3 linked regions of the Archangium primigenium genome follow. The protein of the gene in region 1 binds, or shares a complex with, the protein of each later gene. Links are inferred from orthologs where the notes say so. Each region holds a gene or a part of one and is shown in the gene's direction. Other genes may lie near its edges. The genes, in order: accD, I3V78_RS26820 and accB.

Region 1 (5,933 bases):
CTTGTAGCGCAGGGACGCGCAGCCGAGGACGCGGTAGCCGAGGTACACGTGGGGGATGCCCCGCGCCCGCGCCAGCTCCACCTGGAACACCACGTTGGCCGAGCCCGGGGACAGCCGCGCGTAGGCCGGATCGTAGAAGAAGTACACCGCGCTCCAGGCCCGGGGCGTCTCGTCGCAGATGCCCAGGCCCACCAGCCGCGGGCCGCCCTCGGCGGCGTCGTCGTAGTAGGCCACCTCGCGCGCCGAGGGGTGGGGGAAGGCGAACTGCAGGAAGTAGTCCCGCGCGCTCAGGGGCGAGGCGTTCCACTCGCGCGTGCGCTCCCGCTCGTCGTGCCAGCGGTGGTAGAGCGCCAGCCGCTCCGCGTCCACCCGGGGCGGGCCCACCTCCACGCGCAGCCGGGCGCACGCGGCGCGGGCCCGGCGCTGGCTGCGGTTGGGCTGGAAGGTCGCGGTGGGGATGCGCAAGGACACGCACTCGGCGCAGTCGCGGCACGCGGGCCGGAAGTACATGGGCCCGAAGCGGCGCCAGCCCCGCGTGAGCAGCACCTCGTACTCCTCGGGGCTCACGTCCTTCATCACCAACTGCTCGAGCGAGGCGCGCTCCTCGGGCAGGTAGCTGCAGGTGTCGGGCGGCTCGATGGAGTGTCCCACGAGGGTGGCCATGCGGCGCGCGGCTCCCTAACCCGGCTCGCCGGGGTTGCGCAGGCTCAGGCCGCCCACCGCGGGCCCCAGGGTCGTCACCACCCGGCCCGCCTCCAGCCGCACGCCGCCCGTCACGGCCAGCCGCACCACCAGCGGGTAGAGGCGGTGCTCCTCGGCGAGGATGCGCGCGGACAGGGCCGCCTCGTCGTCCCCGGGCAGCACGGGCACCGCCGCCTGCGCGATGATGGGGCCGGTGTCCATGCCCGCGTCCACGACGTGCACCGTGCACCCGGCCACCTTCACGCCCTGGTCGAGCGCCTGGCGCTGGGCATGCAGTCCGGGAAACGCCGGCAGGAGCGAGGGGTGGATGTTGAGCACCCGGCCCGGGAAGCGATCGAGGAAGTCCGCGCCGAGCAGGCGCATGAAGCCCGCCAGGCACACCCACTCCACGCCCGCGGCCACCAGCGCGTCGCCGAGCGCCCGCTCGAAGTCCGCGCGCGACGCCTGGCCCTTGTGATCCAACACCCGCGTCTCCACGCCCGCCTCGCGCGCCCGCTGCAGCGCGAAGGCGGTGGGCACGTTGCACACCACGAGCGCCACCTCGGCGGGGAAGTCCGGCCGGGCACACGCATCGAGCAGGGCCTGCAGGTTGCTGCCCCCGCCCGACACCAGCACGCCCAGCTTCACCCGGCCGCTCATGGCGCGATGACCGCCGTGGCCTCGCCCGTGCCGGCCTCGATGCGGCCCACCTCGCTGGCCTCCACGCCCCGCGCCTCCAAGAGCGCGAGCGCCACGGCCACGTCCTCGCGCGCCACCACCGCGATGAGGCCCAGGCCCATGTTGAAGGTGTCGTACATCTCCGCGCGCGCCACTCCGCCCAGCCGCTCGATGAGCTCGAAGAGGGGGGGGCGCGTCCAGGCCGTGCTGTCGAGCACCGCGCGCGTGCCCTCGGGCAGGCAGCGCGGCAGGTTGCCCGGGATGCCGCTGCCGGTGATGTGCGACAGGCCCTTGAGCTTCACCGTCTTCATCAGCGCGAGCACGTCCTTCACGTAGATGCGCGTGGGCTCGAGCAGCGCGTCGACGAGCGGCCGGTCCAGGCCCTCGGGCACCGCGTCCAGGGGCAGCTTCGCGTCCTCCAGGAGCACCTTGCGCGCCAGCGAGTAGCCGTTGGAGTGCAGCCCCGAGGAGGTGAGCCCGATGAGCGCGTCGCCCGGCCGGATGTCCCGCCCGTCGATGATCTCCGAGCGCTCCACCACGCCCACGCAGAAGCCGGCCAGGTCGTACTCGCCCCGCGCGTAGAAGCCCGGCATCTCCGCCGTCTCGCCGCCGAGCAGCGCGCACCCGGCTTGCTCACACCCCTGGGCGATGCCCTTGACCACCTCGGCCGCCGCGTCCACCTCCAGCCGGCCCGTGGCGAAGTAGTCCAGGAAGAAGAGCGGCTCGGCCCCGGAGGTGAGGATGTCGTTCACCGACATGGCCACCAGGTCGATCCCCACCGTGCCGTGCCGGCCCGCCTGGAAGGCCACCTTGAGCTTGGTGCCCACACCATCCGTGCCCGACACCAGCACCGGCTCGCGGTACTTGCCCGGGGGCAGGGCGAACAGCCCGCCGAACCCACCCACCCCGGCCAGGACCTCTGGCCGCATCGTGCGCGCCGCATGGGGCTTGATGCGCTCGACGAAGGCATCCCCCGCCTCGATATCCACTCCCGCCTGCTTGTAGGTCGTTCCCACGCCGGGCCTTGTACCGGCTTTGCCCACCTCCTGTCTCGCCTCACGCCATGCCCCCGGGGCCCCGGACCGAGGTGGGTGCCTGGACGACACCTGAGGGGAGAAGGACGGAAGCGCCAGACGGAATTTGACCCTATGAATCGGGACGGCTTAACTCCCGGATCGCGATGGGCGCCGAGGAAACCCTCTTTCAACGTTTCGGCAAGGAGTTCCCGAAGGGCACGACCCTCTTCCGCGAGGGAGAGACGGGCAAGGAGATGTTCGTCCTGCAGTCGGGACGAATCGCCATCTCCAAGCGCGTGCGCGACGAGGAAAAGGTGTTGGCGGTGCTCGGTCCGGGGGAGTTCTTCGGCGAGATGGCCATCATCTCCAACCGGCCGCGCAATGCCACGGCCACGGTGAGCGAGGACGCCAAGCTGCTCGTCATCGACCCGAAGACCTTCGAGGGCATGATCCGCGGCAACGCGGAGATCGCCGTGCGGATGATCAAGAAGCTCGCCGAGCGCCTGTCCGAGGCGGACGCGCAGATCGAGAACCTCCTGCACGGCGACCCGTCCAGCCGCGTGGTGCACCACGTGCTGCAGGCGTGCCGCCTGCGGGGCCGGCCCACCGACGAGGGCATGGAGATCGATCTCAACCTGCGCGAGCTTCCTCGGCAGCTGGGCGTGGGAGAGCCGGCCATCCGGCTCGTGTTGGACCGGCTCCACCGCGCGGGGATGCTCAGCCTGGGCGATGACAGCCTCACCGTGCAGGATACGGCGCGGCTGCACGACTTCCTCCAATACCTGGAGATGAAGTGGAAGTTCGGAGATCTCTAGCGTGAAGCTCCAGGTCCTAGGGTGCCACGGAGGAGAGCTTCCCGCCTGCCGCACCACGTGCTTCCTCGTGGACGACGTGCTCGCGCTGGACGCGGGCGCGCTCACGAGCACGTTGTCGCTCGAGCAGCTGTGCCGCATCGACGACATCATCGTCGGCCACAGCCACTTCGATCACGTGAAGGATCTGCCGCTCATGGCGGACCTCATCATCGGGCGGCGGGACAAGCCGGTCACCATCCACGCCTCGCGCGAGTGTGCCCGGGCCCTGCGCGAGAACATGTTCAACAACGCGCTCTGGCCGGACTTCACGCGCATCCCCACGCGCAAGGAGCCCGTGCTGCGCATCAAGGCCTTCCGCGCGGGGAGCACCTTCCAGGTGGGCCCCTACACGGTGCAGTCCGTGCCCGTGCACCACCCGGTGGAGTCGTGCGGCTTCGTCATCACCCGGGGCCGCGTGTCCATGGCCATGAGCGGGGACACCGGCCCCACGGACAAGCTGTGGAAGGTGCTCAACCAGACGCCCACGCTCAAGGCGCTGCTCATCGAGACGAGCTTCCCCAACGCGCTGCAGCAACTGGCCGACGTGTCCGGGCACCTCACGCCCGCCACGCTCAAGAGCGAACTGGCCAAGTTCGAGCGGGACGACGGCACGAGCGTGCTGCTCTACCACCTCAAGCCCGCCTTCGTGCAGGCGGTCAAGCGCGAGGTGGCGGACATGCCCGTGGAAGTGCTGGAGCTCGGGGACACGTTCGAGTTCTAGGGGGCGGGCTCCCGGTTGGGAGTTGACGGCTCCCGGGCAGTGGGATTAACCGGGGCCCCCATGGCCTGGTTCTCCAAGAAGCCCCGTATCGCCACCACTCCCGAGCCCGTCGACGCCCCCAGCCGCATGCAGGGGCTCTGGGCCAAGTGCGAGAGTTGCGACGAGATCCTCTACCGGCAGGAGCTGGAGAAGAACCTCAACGTCTGCCCCCACTGTGAGCACCACCTGCCGTGGCCGGCGCGCGCCCGCCTGGCGTCGCTGCTCGACCCGGACAGCTTCGAGGAGTTCGACAAGGAGCTCGAGCCGCAGGATCCGCTCGGGTTCTCCGACTCGAAGAAGTACAAGGACCGGCTGCGCTCCACGCGCAAGGCGCTGGGCGAGAACGACGCCTTCATCTCCGGCGTGGGCCGCATCGAGGGCCAGCAGGTGTCGGTGGGCTGCTTCGTGTTCGAGTTCATGGGCGGCTCCATGGGCTCGGTGGTGGGCGAGAAGTGCACGCGGGTGTTCGAGCGCGCGCACGAGCTCAAGTGCCCGGCCATCGTCTTCTCCGCCTCGGGCGGCGCGCGCATGCAGGAGGGCATCTTCTCCCTCATGCAGATGGCCAAGACGAGCGCGGCCATCGCCCGCTTCCGCAACGTGGGCAAGCCCTACATCTCCGTGCTCCTGCACCCCACCACGGGCGGCGTGGCGGCCTCGTTCTCGTGGCTGGGCGACGTGATGCTCGCCGAGCCCAAGGCGCTCATCGGCTTCGCCGGTCCGCGCGTCATCGAGCAGACCATCCGCCAGAAGCTGCCCGAGGGCTTCCAGCGCTCGGAGTTCCTCGTGGAGCACGGCATGCTCGACGCCATCGTCCAGCGCAAGGATCTGCGCGCCAAGCTCCACCAGGTCATCTCCCTGCTCGGCTAGGCCGTCCCCTCGCGCCCTCGACGGATGACGACGCCCCGCACCCCCGTGGAGGCGCTGGAGTTCTTCTCCCGCCTCAGTCCCTCCAGCATCAAGCTCGGCCTGGAGCGGGTGGACGCCGCCCTGGAGGCGCTCGGCCATCCCGAGCGGCGCTTTCCCGCGCTGCACGTGGCGGGCACCAACGGCAAGGGCAGCACGTGCGCCTTCGCCTCGGCCATGCTCCACGCCGAGGGCCACCGGGTGGGGCTGTACACCTCGCCGCACCTGGTGCGCGTCAACGAGCGCATCCGCGTGGACGGGGTGGAGATTACCGACGAGGTGTTCGGCCAGCGGATTTTGGAGGTGCTGGAGCGCCACCCGGACGCCGGGGAACTCACGTACTTCGAGTTCGGCACCGTGGTGGCCTTCTGGCACTTCGCCCGCGAGGCGGTGGACGTGGCCGTGGTGGAGGTGGGGCTGGGCGGCCGGCTGGACGCCACCCGCGCGTGTGAGGCGCGCGTGACCGCCATCACCCCCGTGTCCTTCGATCACACCGAGTACCTCGGCCACACCCTGGAGGCCATCGCCGGGGAGAAGGCCGGCATCCTCAAGCCCGGCGTTCCCGGGGTGATCAGCCAGCAGGCCCCCGAGGCGCTCGCGGCCATCACCGCCCGGGCCGAGGCGCTGGGGGCTCCCCTGGTGCTCGAGGGCCGCGACTTCGGCTTGGATGCCCGCCCGGACGGCACCCTGGCCTACTGGGGCCCGCACCTGGCGGTGGAGGGCCTCACCCTGGGGCTCCGGGGCGCGCACCAGCGGGGCAACGCCGCGGTGGCCGTGGCCCTGGTGGAGCAGGGGAGGGCCCAGGGGCTCCCGGTCTCGCCCGAGGCCATCCGCACGGGCCTGGCCCGGGCCCGGTGGCCGGGTCGGCTGGAGGAGCTGGGCGGCCCGCCGCCGCTGGTGCTGGATGGGGCGCACAACCCCGCCGGGATCCAGGTGCTGCTCGCGGGCCTGCGCTCGCTCTACCCGGGCCGCCGGGTGCACTGCGTCTTCGGCGTGGTGGGCGACAAGGACCGGCGCCCCATGCTCGAGGCCCTGCTGCCC
Region 2 (5,931 bases), 2.6 Mb from region 1 along the record:
GCCCAGGAGTGGGCGAGCGGCAAGGAGACCAAGGCGCTGGAGTTCGCCGCCGCCGAGGGCCCGCCCGCGCTGGTGCGCGCCCCGTCCATGCCGCCCATCGCGGCGCCGCCCCTGCCGCCCACCCGGCTCATCTTCTTCGTGGGTCAGGGCGGCGTGGGCAAGAGCTCGTGCGCGGCCGCCGCGGCGGTGACGCTCACCGAGAAGGAGGGGCCCGTGCTCCTCATCTCCACGGACACGGCGCACTCGCTCTCGGACGTGCTGCAGAGCCGGCTCACGGACGTGGAGACGCAGGTCAAGGGCACCAAGGGCCTCTACGCGCGCGAGCTGGACGTGCCGGGCTGGTTCACCGCCCTGCGCAAGCGCTGGAAGGAGAAGGCGGAGAAGGCCTTCGAGGGCGCGCCCAAGACGGGCAACGACGTGCCGGTGGATCTGCTGCTCTTCCGCAACCTCCTGGACGCCGCGCCCCCGGGCATCGACGAGCTGGCGGCCCTGTCCTGCCTCACGGACGCCCTGGTGCAGGAGCGCTTCAAGCGCATCGTCGTGGACGGCGCCCCCATGGTGTCCAACCTGCGGGTGGTGGAGCTGGCGGGCATCGCCAAGGGCTGGTTCAGCGCCCTGCACTCCGTGCTCTCCAAGCACAAGGCCAAGGGGCTCGGGGAGCTGTCCGACGACATGGCCGGCTTCATCAAGCACATCAAGCGCTTCGAGGAAGCCCTGGCCTCGCCCACCGAGTCGCGCTTCGTGGTGGTGACGCGCGGCGAGGAGCTGGCCACCGAGCGCTCGGCGCGGCTGGTGGAGTACCTCAAGGAGCGCAAGCTCCAGGTGGAGCGCGTGCTGGTCAACCGCGTGGGGCCCAAGGCGGACTGCCCCAAGTGCGAGAACCGGCGCAAGAACGAGCTCAACGCGGCCAAGGTCATCGAGAAGCAGATCGGCCTGCCCGTCACCGTGGCGCCGGCGCTCGGCCGTCACCCGGCGGGCCTGCGCGAGCTCAAGGCGTTCCGGACCGCCTGGTACGCCCTGAGCGCCACCGCGAAGACGAAGGCGGCCTGAGTCAGCGCAGCTGCAGGCCCTTCACCGCGGGGAGCAGCCGCGGCAGCTGCGACAGCAGGCCTTCCATGAGCCGCTGAGGGGCCGAGCGCGTCGGCTCCTCGCGGACGACCTCGGTGCCGCGCTCCAGGCGCAGCGCGAGCACCGGCCCCGACAAGAGCAGGCAGAGCGCGGGAATGAGGCAGAGCGCCACGGGCACGAGCGACGCGGCCGTCAGATCCAGGGCCCGGCGCGTGCGCGAGGCCTCGGCCCCGGACGCCGCCGACAGCGTGCTCAGGCACCCGGCGAACAGCGCCGCGCCCACCAGGCCCAGCAGCGCCGCCAGCGTCCAGCTCGCGCCGCCGAGCACCGTGCCCAGCACCGGCTCCACCAGCTCCGGCATCGCGCCCGCCAGCACGAAGGCGAAGAAGAAGGGCGTCAACGCCACCAGTGCCACCAACCCCCACTGCCGACCCTCGAGTCTCACCATCCCCCGGCACCTCCCTGAATTGAAGGGTGCGCAGGGGCTTCCGGGTCGCCAAGTCCGCCGCCGGGCGAAGCGTTCTATGCATCGCACTCGGGCGGGTTGTCCACGAACGTCCCCAGCGCGCCCAGCTTCAGGGCGCCCTTGTCCGTCAGGCTGCCCCGGACGGGCGCGCGCTGGGGCAGGGTGAGCGTCACGGCGCGGCCCCGGAGGGTGTAGGTGCCGCGCTCCTCCCGCCTCCCGTCCACGCCCACCGTGGTGAGCAGGGCCTGCCCGGGCGCGGGAAAGGTGAGGGTGACGCGGGGCGCCACGCCGCCCGCGGTGAGCTGGGACCAGGTCACCCGCTGGAGGATCTCCGGCACGTCCGCGATCCGGCCCGGGGAGCGCCCCTGGAGCTCCTGCCAGGCCAGCGTGTCGTGGATGACGTCCAGGTCCGCGTCCTCGCGGGCCCGTGCCAGCCGGCGCTTGTCCAGCGCCACCGCGCGCTGGAGGTACTGGACGATCGTCTCCCGGTAGGCCTCCGCCTCACACACCTGCCCCCGCTTGCGCAGCACCCCCAGGGTGGCCGCGACGTTGTAGTGCGCCAGGGCCATGCGGGGGTTGGCCCGGGTGGCGGCGCGGAACTTCTCCAGGGCGTCCTCGTAGCGGCCCGCCTGGTACAGGCGGAAGCCCTCGGTGTTGAGGGTGGCGGCCGAGGGCGGGGGCGCGGCGCTCATCCACAGGGTCAGCAGCAGGGGCAGGGCGTTCATGGGGGCTTGGACGGGTGGGGGAGGTGGGAATTCCGCGCACCGCGTAAAACGTTGCGCGTTGTCAGGGCCGGGCGGCGGGTGATAGGGCTCCCGCGCCATGGCGACCGGCATCAATTATCCCCTCGATTTCGAGCGCCCGCTCATCGAGTTGGAAAAGAAGATCGACGAACTCAAGGCCCTCTCGACGAGCGGCTCGGTGGACTTCTCCTCGGAGATCTCCAAGCTGGAGAAGAAGGCCAAGAAGCTGCAGACGGAGATCTTCAGCGACTTGTCGCGCTGGCAGGTCGTGCAGCTCTCGCGGCACAGCTCCCGGCCCTACTTCCTGGACTACGTGCAGCTGCTCTTCACGGACTTCCTGGAGCTGGCGGGCGACCGGCACTTCGGGGAGGACCCCTCCATCGTGGGCGGCTTCGCGCGCTTCGGCGGCCAGGTGGTGATGATCATGGGCCACCAGAAGGGGCGCAACACCAAGGAGAACATGGCGCGCAACTTCGGCATGCCGCGCCCCGAGGGCTACCGCAAGGCGCGCCGGCTCATGGAACTGGCCGAGCGCTTCGACAAGCCCATCCTCACCTTCGTGGACACGCCGGGCGCCTACCCGGGCATCGGCGCCGAGGAGCGCGGCCAGGCCGAGGCCATCGCCGTGAACCTGGAGGTCATGAGCCGGCTCAAGGTGCCCATCGTCTCCACCGTGGTGGGCGAGGGCGGCTCGGGTGGCGCGCTGGCCATCGGCGTGGGCAACCGCGTGCTGATGCTGGAGAACAGCATCTACTCGGTCATCTCCCCGGAGGCCTGCTCCTCCATCCTCTACCGCGACTCCAGCAAGGCGGAGAAGGCGGCGGACGCGCTCAAGCTCACCGCGCGGGACTTGAAGGACATGGGCATCATCGACGAGATCATCCCCGAGCCGGCCGGCGGCGCCCACCGCGACCACCCCAAGGCGGCGGAGAACCTGCGCAAGACGCTGCGCAAGCACCTGGACGAGCTGTCGGGCCTGTCGCCGGACAAGCTCGTCACGGACCGCTACGCGCGCTTCCGCAAGCTCGGCGTGTTCACCGGACGCTGAGGCCAGGGAGCACGCATGTCACAGAGACCCTTCATCGTGGCCATCGACGGCCCGGCCGGCGCGGGCAAGTCCACCGTGTCCAAGGTGCTGGCGCGCCGCCTGGGCTTCGCGCTCGTGGACACCGGCGCCATCTACCGCTGCGTGGCGCTCAAGGCCCGGCGCGAGTCCATCGCGTTCGATGACGACGGGAAGCTCGGCGATCTGCTCGGCCGGGTGCGCGTGTCCTTCGAGGTGGTGGGCGAGGACAACCACGTCTTCCTGGACGGCGAGGACGTGTCCGCGGAGATCCGCACGCCGGAGAACTCCATGGCGGCCTCGCAGGTGTCCAGCCGCCCCGTGGTGCGCGAGGGCCTGCTGGCGCTCCAGCGGCGCCTGGCGCTGCAGGCCCCCAAGGGCGCCATCCTGGAGGGCCGGGACATCGGCACCGTGGTGTTCCCGGACGCCGACGCCAAGTTCTTCCTCGAGGCCAACCCGGAGATCCGCGCCCGCCGCCGCTTCGAGGAGCTCTTCCAGAAGGGCGTGGACCGCTCGCTCCACGACGTGCTGACGGATCAGGTCAAGCGCGACCAGGACGACACCTCGCGCGCCGTGGCGCCCCTCAAGCCCGCCGACGACGCCCTCCGGGTGGACTCCACCGAGCTGCCCCTGTCCGAGGTCGTCCAGACGCTCGAACAGGCCATCCTGGACCGGATGGCCCGGCCGCCGGGCAAATAGTCCCGGTTTGCCTGTTTCACGGGGAAAGAGGTGTTAGGGTCCGCGTCCCATGACCCTCTTCTCTCCCTCGCGCTTCGCGGTGTCCCTGGTGGTGTCCCTGTGCCTCGCCGGCGTGTCCACGCCGGCGGAGGCCAAGAGCGCCAAGCGGGGCCTGGGCTATGGCTACCACTCCGCCGACGACATGCGGGCGCTCTCGGGCGGCATGAGCTGGTGGTACAACTGGTCGCCCAAGCCCGAGACGACCGCCGCGAGCGTGGCGCCGACGGTGGGCGTGTCCTTCGTGCCCATGGTGTGGGGCGGCACCCCCAAGGCGGACGAGCTCGCCGCGTCCATCCCCACCGGGGCGCAGTACCTGCTGGGCTTCAACGAGCCCAACTTCCTCTACCAGGCGAACAAGACGCCCTCCCAGGCCGCGGCGCTCTGGCCGGTGCTGGAGGACGTGGCCCGGCGCAAGAACCTCAAGCTCGTGTCCCCCGCGGTCAACTACTGCGGGGACTGCGTCTCCGAGGGCGGCGTGAAGTTCACCGATCCCGTCGTCTACCTGGACGCGTTCTTCGCCGCCTGCAAGACGTGCCAGGTGGATTACATCGCCGTGCACTGGTACGCGTGCGACCTGAGCGCGCTCAAGTGGTACGTCGGCCTGTTCAAGAAGTACAACCGGCCCATCTGGCTCACCGAGTTCGCCTGTGGGGACCGGCCGCACGATCAGATCACCCTGGACGTGCAGAAGAAGTACATGACCGAGGCGGTCGACTACCTGGAGAACGAGCCCGCCGTCTTCCGCTACGCGTGGTTCTCCGGCCGCAACAACGAGATCCCCCACATCAACCTGCTGGGCGCCTCCGGGCAGCTCACGGAGCTGGGCCGACTGTACGTGAGCCTGCCCGAGGCGGGCAGTGGGGGCGGCACGCAGCCGCCCACCGCCGGCAAGCTCACGCCCGTGAGCGCCACGGCGTCCTCCAGTGAGAACGCCGGCACGGGTCCCGACAAGGCCATCGACGGCAACCTGGGCACCCGCTGGAGCAGCGCCTTCGCGGATCCGCAGTCCCTGGTGCTGGACTTCGGCGCCACCAAGAAGATCACCGGCGTGAAGCTCCAGTGGGAGGCCGCCTACGGCAAGGACTACCAGCTCCAGGTGTCCGGCAACGGCTCCACCTGGACCACGGTCACCACGGTGACCAACGGGGACGGGGGCGTGGACGAGTTCACCCACCTGTCCGCCACCGGGCGCTACCTGCGCCTCTATGGCACGAAGCGCTCGAGCGGCTACGGCTACTCGCTCTTCGAGGTGGACGTCTTCGGCGGCACGCCGTAGCGCGGGGCCTCAGGCGCGCCGGGAGAACCACCCCAGGAGCTTCTCCAGGGCGCGCCGGTCCACCTCGTCGAAGGTGGCCTTGTGCTCGGAGTCGATGTCGAGCACGGCGATGAGCTCGCGCTGGGGCCCGAAGACGGGCACGACGATCTCCGAGGCCGAGCGCCCATCACACGTGATGTGGCCCGGAAACGCGTGCACGTCCTCGACGACGACGGTGCGGCCCTCGGCGGCGGCGGTCCCGCAGACGCCCTTGCCGAAGGCGATTTCCAGGCACCCGAGCGTGCCCTGGTAGGGGCCCACGCGCAGCAGCCGGCCCGGCTCCACCACCCGGTAGAAGCCCGTCCAGAGGTGGCCGAAGGCATGGTGCAGCAGGCAGCTCATGGTGGCCATGGCGGCCACCTCGTCGCGGATGCCCTCCAGGACGGCTTCGACGTGCTGCTCCAGTTCGGCGTAGGCCTCGGCCTTGGGCTGGCCGCGCAGATCCAGGGTGACTTCAGCCATGGTGGTGGTTCCTCGACACGCGCGCCGAAGGGGGATGGCTCCGGCGGAGGCGCAGGTGTATCCCGAACCCGGCCCG
Region 3 (5,939 bases), 1.3 Mb from region 1 along the record:
CGGCAACATCCTGCGCATCGCTCCGCTCAAGACGCTCGAGGATGAGGCCCGCGCCCGTCTGGAGGCCAAGAAGCTGGCCATCGTCCAGGAGGAGCTGGTGGTGAACCTGGTGGCGGTCAACTACGCCATCGCCAACGACATGGCCGCGCGGGTCAAGGACGTGCTGAGCGAGCGGGGCTCGGTGACCGTGGATACGCGCACCAACGTCCTCATCGTGAAGGATGTTCGCGCCAGCATCGAGAAGGCGCGTGCCCTGGTGCGCAACCTGGACACGCAGACGCCCCAGGTGCTCATCGAGAGCCGCATCGTGGAAGCCAACACCTCGTTCACCCGTGAACTGGGTGTGCAGTGGGGTGGTCAGGCGCTTGCCGCCCAGGCCACGGGCAACAGCACGGGCCTTATCTTCCCGAGCAACGCCATCGCGACCGGTGGTGTGTCGGGCACGGCGCCGGGTCTGCCCCAGGTGCCCAACTTCGCCGTCAACCTGCCGGCGGCGGCGGCTCCGGGTACGGGTGGTGCGTTGAGCTTCGTCTTCGGCTCGGCGGGCGGTGCGCTGGCCCTCAACCTGCGCCTGTCCGCGGCGGAGACCGACGGTGTCGTCAAGACCATCTCCGCGCCCAAGGTGACGACGCTGGACAACAACACCGCTCGCATCAGCCAGGGTGTGTCGCTCCCGTTCAGCCAGGTGTCCGCGTCCGGTGCGAACACGACCTTCATCGAGGCCCGTCTGTCGCTCGAGGTCACGCCCCACATCACCCAGGACGGCAGCATCCTGATGTCCATCAACGCGCAGAACAACCAGCCGGACCCCTCCAACACGGGCGCCAACGGTCAGCCCGCCATCCAGCGCAAGGAAGCCAACACCCAGGTGCTGGTGAAGGACGGCGACACGACGGTCATCGGCGGCATCTACGTGCGCCGGGGCAGCTCCCAGAGCGCGTCGGTGCCCTTCCTGTCGAAGATTCCGGTCCTGGGTCTGCTCTTCAAGAACCACCGCGAGACGGACAACCGCCAGGAACTGCTCATCTTCATCACGCCGCGCATCCTCAACCGGCAGACGATCGCGCAGACCCTCTAAAATCCCCAGCGAGTCACCACAGGAGCGCAATTCCATGAAGCGATTGATGTTGATGGCCGCGCTGTGCGCGGCCTCCCTGGGCTGTCTGTCGGACCAGGCCACCGGGCCGTTCCGGGTCCTCAATGCCTACGCCACCAGCGGCTCCACCTGTGATCCGGAGTTCTCCCGGCTGCTGAGCCAGGGGCGGCTCGTGTGGAGTGTGAGCAACAACTACGGCCTCTTCCTCAACCTGGAGACCGACAACGCCCGTCAGCCCATTGAAATCAACAACGTGGAGGTCGCGTCGGGGTTGGGCTACTCGGACATCACCCTGGAGGAGATCACCTACGAGTACGAGGGGGCCGACCTGGGTGTGGAGGAGGAGTCGAGTGTCCTCCGCGTGCTCTTCCGGCCCGCGGTGGGCGCGGAGCAGAACAGCTACATCTCCGTCCTGGCGCTGGGCCCCAAGGCCGTCGAGGGCATGCAGGCGGCCTTGGATGACTCGGAGAATGGCCAGGTCAACCTGATGGTCACCATCCGTCTGCGAGGCCACATGGGCAGTGGGGGGTTCGCGGTGGAGAGCAACGCGTTCACCTTCCCGCTGCAGGTCCTCGCTTCCGCGACGTGCAGCGGGGGCGCCGCGCCCACCTACGCCTGCCCCGGGCAGGATCCCGTGTGCGGCGGCTAGCCGCTTCGACTTGACCCACCTCCTCACACCTCCTACAAGCCAGCCACCATGTCCTTCCGTACGCACCTCGAGTCCGTGGTCAATCAGGTTGACGGTTCGCTGGCCTGTAGTGTGATGGGTTTCGACGGCATCGCCGTGGACACCCATCAGAATGAGGAGGCGGTCGAGCTGGATCTCAACGGGGCGTGGATCGAGTACGCCAACCTGCTCGGTCAACTGCGCCAGGCCGCCGAGGTGCTCAAGACGGGCGACGTGCAGGAGGTCAGCATCAACAGTGATCGGGTGCTGACCCTCATGCGCCTCGTGTCGCCCGAGTACTTCCTGGTGCTCGCGCTGCGCGCGGATGGCAACTACGGCAAGGGTCGTTATGTCCTGCGACTGACGGCGCCCCGGATCCGCGCCGAGCTGTAGCCTGGAGGGCGATCGGCGCGGTGCGCCGCGCCTTTCCACTTTGCAACGCGCGGTTCCATCGGCTAGACACCCCGGACTTTTTCAAGTTGTCCGAAGGAGCTGTCCATGGCCGGTGTCATCGATACGTCCGAATTCCGCAATGGCCTGAAGATCGAGATCGACGGTGAGCCGTTCGTGATCGAGTACTTCCAGCACGTCAAGCCCGGCAAGGGCTCGGCCTTCGTGCGCACCAAGATTCGCAGCCTGTTGTCCGGCCGCGTGCTGGAGCCCACGATGAAGTCCGGCGACAAGGTGGGGGTGCCGGACATCGAGAGCAAGGACATGCAGTACCTGTATCTCCAGGACGGCGACTACTACTTCATGGACAAGCGCAACTTCGAGCAGACCTTCATCGGCGAGAAGGTGCTCGGCGAGGCGAAGAACTTCCTGAAGGAGAACATCGACGTCGAGGTGCTCTTCTGGAACGGCAAGGCCATCACCGTGACGCTGCCCAACTCGGTGGACCTGAAGGTCGTCAAGTGCGACCCGGGCGTGCGCGGTGACACGGTGTCCGGCGCCCTGAAGCCCGCGACGCTGGAGACGGGCTTCGAGGTCAACGTGCCGCTGTTCATCAACGAGGGCGACGTCCTCAAGATCGACACGCGCGAGGGGGGCAAGTACCTCACGCGCGTGGCGGTCGCGAGCTAAGTCGGCCCATCGCGGCCCAGGGAGGGGACGGAAAGTGGCAAGCAAGCGCAAGAGCATCCGGAGCGAGTCCGCGCCCGCCGCACGGGCCGAGAGTGTCCGCGTCGAGGGCAACACCACGTCGTTGGACGTGGAGTCGCTGCGGCAGATCGTGGAAATCCTCGAGGCCTCGGAAGTGACGCGGCTCGTGTGGCAGAAGGGCGATGAGCGGCTGTTCATCCGCCGGGGACACGTTCCCGCGCCGACCATCGTGCACGCGGCGCCCATCGCGCCCTCGGTGAGCCCCGCTCCGGTGGTGGCCGCGCCCCTGGCCGCCCCGGCCCCGGCCATGCCCGTGTCGGCGCCCGCCGCCGCGGGGGCGCCGGCCGAGAAGCCCGGCCATGGCGTCACCAGCCCGTTCGTGGGGACGTTCTACCGGACGCCCGCCCCGGACCAGCCCTCCTTCGTGGAGGTGGGCGCGGTGGTGAAGAAGGGCCAGGTGCTTTGCATCATCGAGGCCATGAAGCTGATGAACGAGATCGAGGCCGACGTGGCGGGTCGCGTGGCGGAGATCCTCGTGGAGAATGGACAGCCGGTCGAGTTCGGCCAGGTACTGTTCCGCATCGAGCCCGTTTGACATACGCGGGCGCCATGGGCGCCCCGCGGAGGCACGACATCGTGTTCAAGAAGGTGCTGATCGCCAACCGCGGGGAGATCGCCCTGCGTGTCATCCGTGCCTGCCGGGAGCTGGGCATCGCCACCGTGGCGGTGCACTCCACGGCGGACGCCAACGCGCTGCATGTGCGTTTCGCCGACGAGTCGGTGTGCATCGGTCCGCCCGCCTCGAAGGAGAGCTACCTCAACATCCCGCAGCTCTTGTCCGCGGCGGAGATCACGCGCGCGGATGCCATCCACCCGGGCTACGGCTTCCTGTCGGAGAACGCCGAGTTCGCCAAGGTCTGCCAGGACTGCAAGATCCACTTCATCGGGCCCCGGCCGGAGATGATCCGGCTCATGGGCAACAAGGTGCGGGCCCGTCAGGCGGCGCGTGAGGCGAACCTGCCCCTGCTGCCCGGCAGCCCCAACGTGGTGAAGGACGCGCGTGAGGCGGAAGTCTTCGCCCGGGAGATCGGCTTTCCGGTCATCCTCAAGGCGGCGGCGGGCGGTGGCGGCAAGGGCATGAAGATCGTGCGCGAGCCGGGGGCCCTGGCCCAGGCGTTCGCCACGGCGTCCGCCGAGGCGGTGGCCTCCTTCAGCAACGGCGACCTGTACATCGAGCGCTACGTGGAGAAGCCGCGCCACATCGAGATCCAGGTCGTGGCCGACGAGCACGGGCGCGTCATCCACCTGGGCGAGCGCGAGTGCTCGGTGCAGCGGCGCCACCAGAAGCTCATCGAGGAGAGCCCCTCGCCGGCGCTCACCCCCGAGCTGCGCCAGCAGATGGGCGAGGTCTCCGTGCGCGCCATGGAGAAGCTCGGCTACAACAACGTGGGCACCATCGAGTACCTGCTCGACGAGAACGGGCGGTTCTACTTCATGGAGATGAACACCCGCATCCAGGTGGAGCACCCGGTGACCGAGCTCGTCACGGGCATCGACCTGGTGCGCGAGCAGATCAAGCTGTCCGCGGGCGAGCCCCTGCAGCGCACCCAGGAAGACATCCAGATGCGGGGGCACGCCATCGAGTGCCGCGTCAACGCCGAGGACCCTGTCACCTTCGCGCCCTGGCCGGGGAAGATCACCGCCTACAGCGCGCCGGGTGGCTATGGCGTGCGGGTGGATTCCAGTGCCTACGGGAACTATACCGTGCTGCCGTACTACGACAGCCTGATGGCCAAGCTGATCGTGTACGCGGAGGATCGCCCCACGGCCATCCGCCGCATGCAGCGCGCCCTGGGCGAGTACGTGGTGCAGGGCATCCGCACCAACATTCCCTTCCACCGCGCGGCGCTCGCCGATGAGTCCTTCATCGAGGGCAACTACGACACGCGCTTCGTGGAGCGGCTCCTGGCGAGCGAGACGGGCACCCGCCGCCTGCGCAAGGCCATCGAGGAGACGCCCTGACGGGTTGACTCGCCGTCCGCCGTGCCCGACCGATGACGCTCCCCGGGTATGGGGGGAGGGTGGATTCCTTGACCCCCGAGGGATGATTCCGCTAGCCTCCCCCCTCCCTCGCAGTCTCCTTGAAGGAAGCAGAAACCCCAGCCTTTCCAGGGGGTTCGCTCGGCAGGAAGCCCACGCTCGATGGACAAGAACAAGATCATCGAAGCCGCCGCCAAGCTCGTCGCGAAGGGTGCCTACGACAAGGCCATCAAGGAGTATCAGAAGGTCCTGGACGTAGATCCCAAGGACGGTCGCGTCCTCCAGAAGATGGGGGAGTTGTTCCAGAAGAAGAACGACAACGTCCAGGCGGCCCATTACTTCACCAAGGTGGCCGAGGGCTACTCGACGGACGGCTTCTTCCTCAAGGCCGTCGCGCTCTACAAGCAGGTCCTCAAGCTCAACCCCAACCTGCTGGACGTGAACCTCAAGCTGGCGGAGCTCCACCAGCAGCTCGGACTGATGTCCGAGGCCATGGCGTATTTCCAGATCGTCGCCAACCACTACGACAAGTCGGGCGACGTCAAGAACTCGCTGGATACGCTCAAGAAGATGGTGGATCTCGACCCCGAGAACGTGGCGTCGAAGATCAAGCTCGCCGAGCTCTACGCACGCGAGAACATGGCGCGCGAGGCCGCCCAGGAGTTCAAGAAGGCCGCCGAGTACCTCAAGCGCAACAACCGGATGGATGACTGGTTCCGCGTGGCCGAGCGTCTGGCCACGCTGGACCCCGACAACGTCGCGCTGGCCAAGGACCTGGCCCAGCAGTACCTCGCGCGCTCGGATTGGAAGCGCGCGCTCGCCCGGCTCCAGGTGTGCTTCAAGGCGGACGGTCGGGACGTCGAGACGCTCGGCATGCTGGCCCAGGCCTTCCAGGGGCTCGGCCAGACGGCCAAGACCGTCTCCGTCTACAAGGAACTCGCCAAGGTCTACCAGGAGCGCGACCGGAACGCGGACGCCAACGACATCTGGAACCGCGTCGCGGAGCTGGACCCCTCCGACGCCGACCTGCTGGCGTGG

Evidence for each region.
Region 2: the proteins of accD (region 1) and I3V78_RS26820 are in contact, whole or in part, in a solved structure (PDB 8UXZ), measured with the Escherichia coli proteins. The link is inferred for Archangium primigenium from one-to-one orthologs.
Region 3: the proteins of accD (region 1) and accB are in contact, whole or in part, in a solved structure (PDB 8UXZ), measured with the Escherichia coli proteins. The link is inferred for Archangium primigenium from one-to-one orthologs.

The regions. Positions count from the first base shown.
Region 1 is NZ_JADWYI010000001.1:3,931,058-3,936,990, forward strand. Bases 3,113-5,933 are described here. They hold accD (acetyl-CoA carboxylase, carboxyltransferase subunit beta), read left to right. Parts: upstream 3,113-4,010; coding sequence 4,011-4,856; downstream 4,857-5,933. Other genes in these bases: I3V78_RS16305 (Crp/Fnr family transcriptional regulator), read left to right, coding at 3,113-3,190; I3V78_RS16310 (MBL fold metallo-hydrolase), read left to right, coding at 3,192-3,950; I3V78_RS16320 (bifunctional folylpolyglutamate synthase/dihydrofolate synthase), read left to right, coding at 4,881-5,933. Also shown: I3V78_RS16290 (arginyltransferase), read right to left, coding at 1-663; purN (phosphoribosylglycinamide formyltransferase), read right to left, coding at 679-1,341; purM (phosphoribosylformylglycinamidine cyclo-ligase), read right to left, coding at 1,338-2,375; more of I3V78_RS16305, read left to right, coding at 2,540-3,112.
Region 2 is NZ_JADWYI010000001.1:6,566,797-6,572,727, reverse strand. Bases 1,522-4,340 are described here. They hold I3V78_RS26820 (acetyl-CoA carboxylase carboxyltransferase subunit alpha), read left to right. Parts: upstream 1,522-2,356; coding sequence 2,357-3,325; downstream 3,326-4,340. Other genes in these bases: I3V78_RS26810 (glycosyl hydrolase), read left to right, coding at 4,089-4,340; cmk ((d)CMP kinase), read left to right, coding at 3,341-4,039; I3V78_RS26825 (tetratricopeptide repeat protein), read right to left, coding at 1,591-2,259. In the rest of the region: I3V78_RS26835 (ArsA family ATPase), read left to right, coding at 1-1,050; I3V78_RS26830 (hypothetical protein), read right to left, coding at 1,052-1,516; more of I3V78_RS26810, read left to right, coding at 4,341-5,354; I3V78_RS26805 (GAF domain-containing protein), read right to left, coding at 5,364-5,855. UniProt on the Escherichia coli protein: Component of the acetyl coenzyme A carboxylase (ACC) complex. First, biotin carboxylase catalyzes the carboxylation of biotin on its carrier protein (BCCP) and then the CO(2) group is transferred by the carboxyltransferase to acetyl-CoA to form malonyl-CoA.
Region 3 is NZ_JADWYI010000001.1:2,662,662-2,668,600, forward strand. What follows is about bases 1,840-4,666. They hold accB (acetyl-CoA carboxylase biotin carboxyl carrier protein), read left to right. Parts: upstream 1,840-2,877; coding sequence 2,878-3,456; downstream 3,457-4,666. Other genes in these bases: I3V78_RS11310 (roadblock/LC7 domain-containing protein), read left to right, coding at 1,840-2,156; efp (elongation factor P), read left to right, coding at 2,262-2,843; accC (acetyl-CoA carboxylase biotin carboxylase subunit), read left to right, coding at 3,498-4,666. Outside these bases: I3V78_RS11300 (type IV pilus secretin PilQ), read left to right, coding at 1-1,078; I3V78_RS11305 (hypothetical protein), read left to right, coding at 1,113-1,745; more of I3V78_RS11310, read left to right, coding at 1,794-1,839; more of accC, read left to right, coding at 4,667-4,883; I3V78_RS11330 (tetratricopeptide repeat protein), read left to right, coding at 5,064-5,939. UniProt on the Escherichia coli protein: This protein is a component of the acetyl coenzyme A carboxylase complex; first, biotin carboxylase catalyzes the carboxylation of the carrier protein and then the transcarboxylase transfers the carboxyl group to form malonyl-CoA.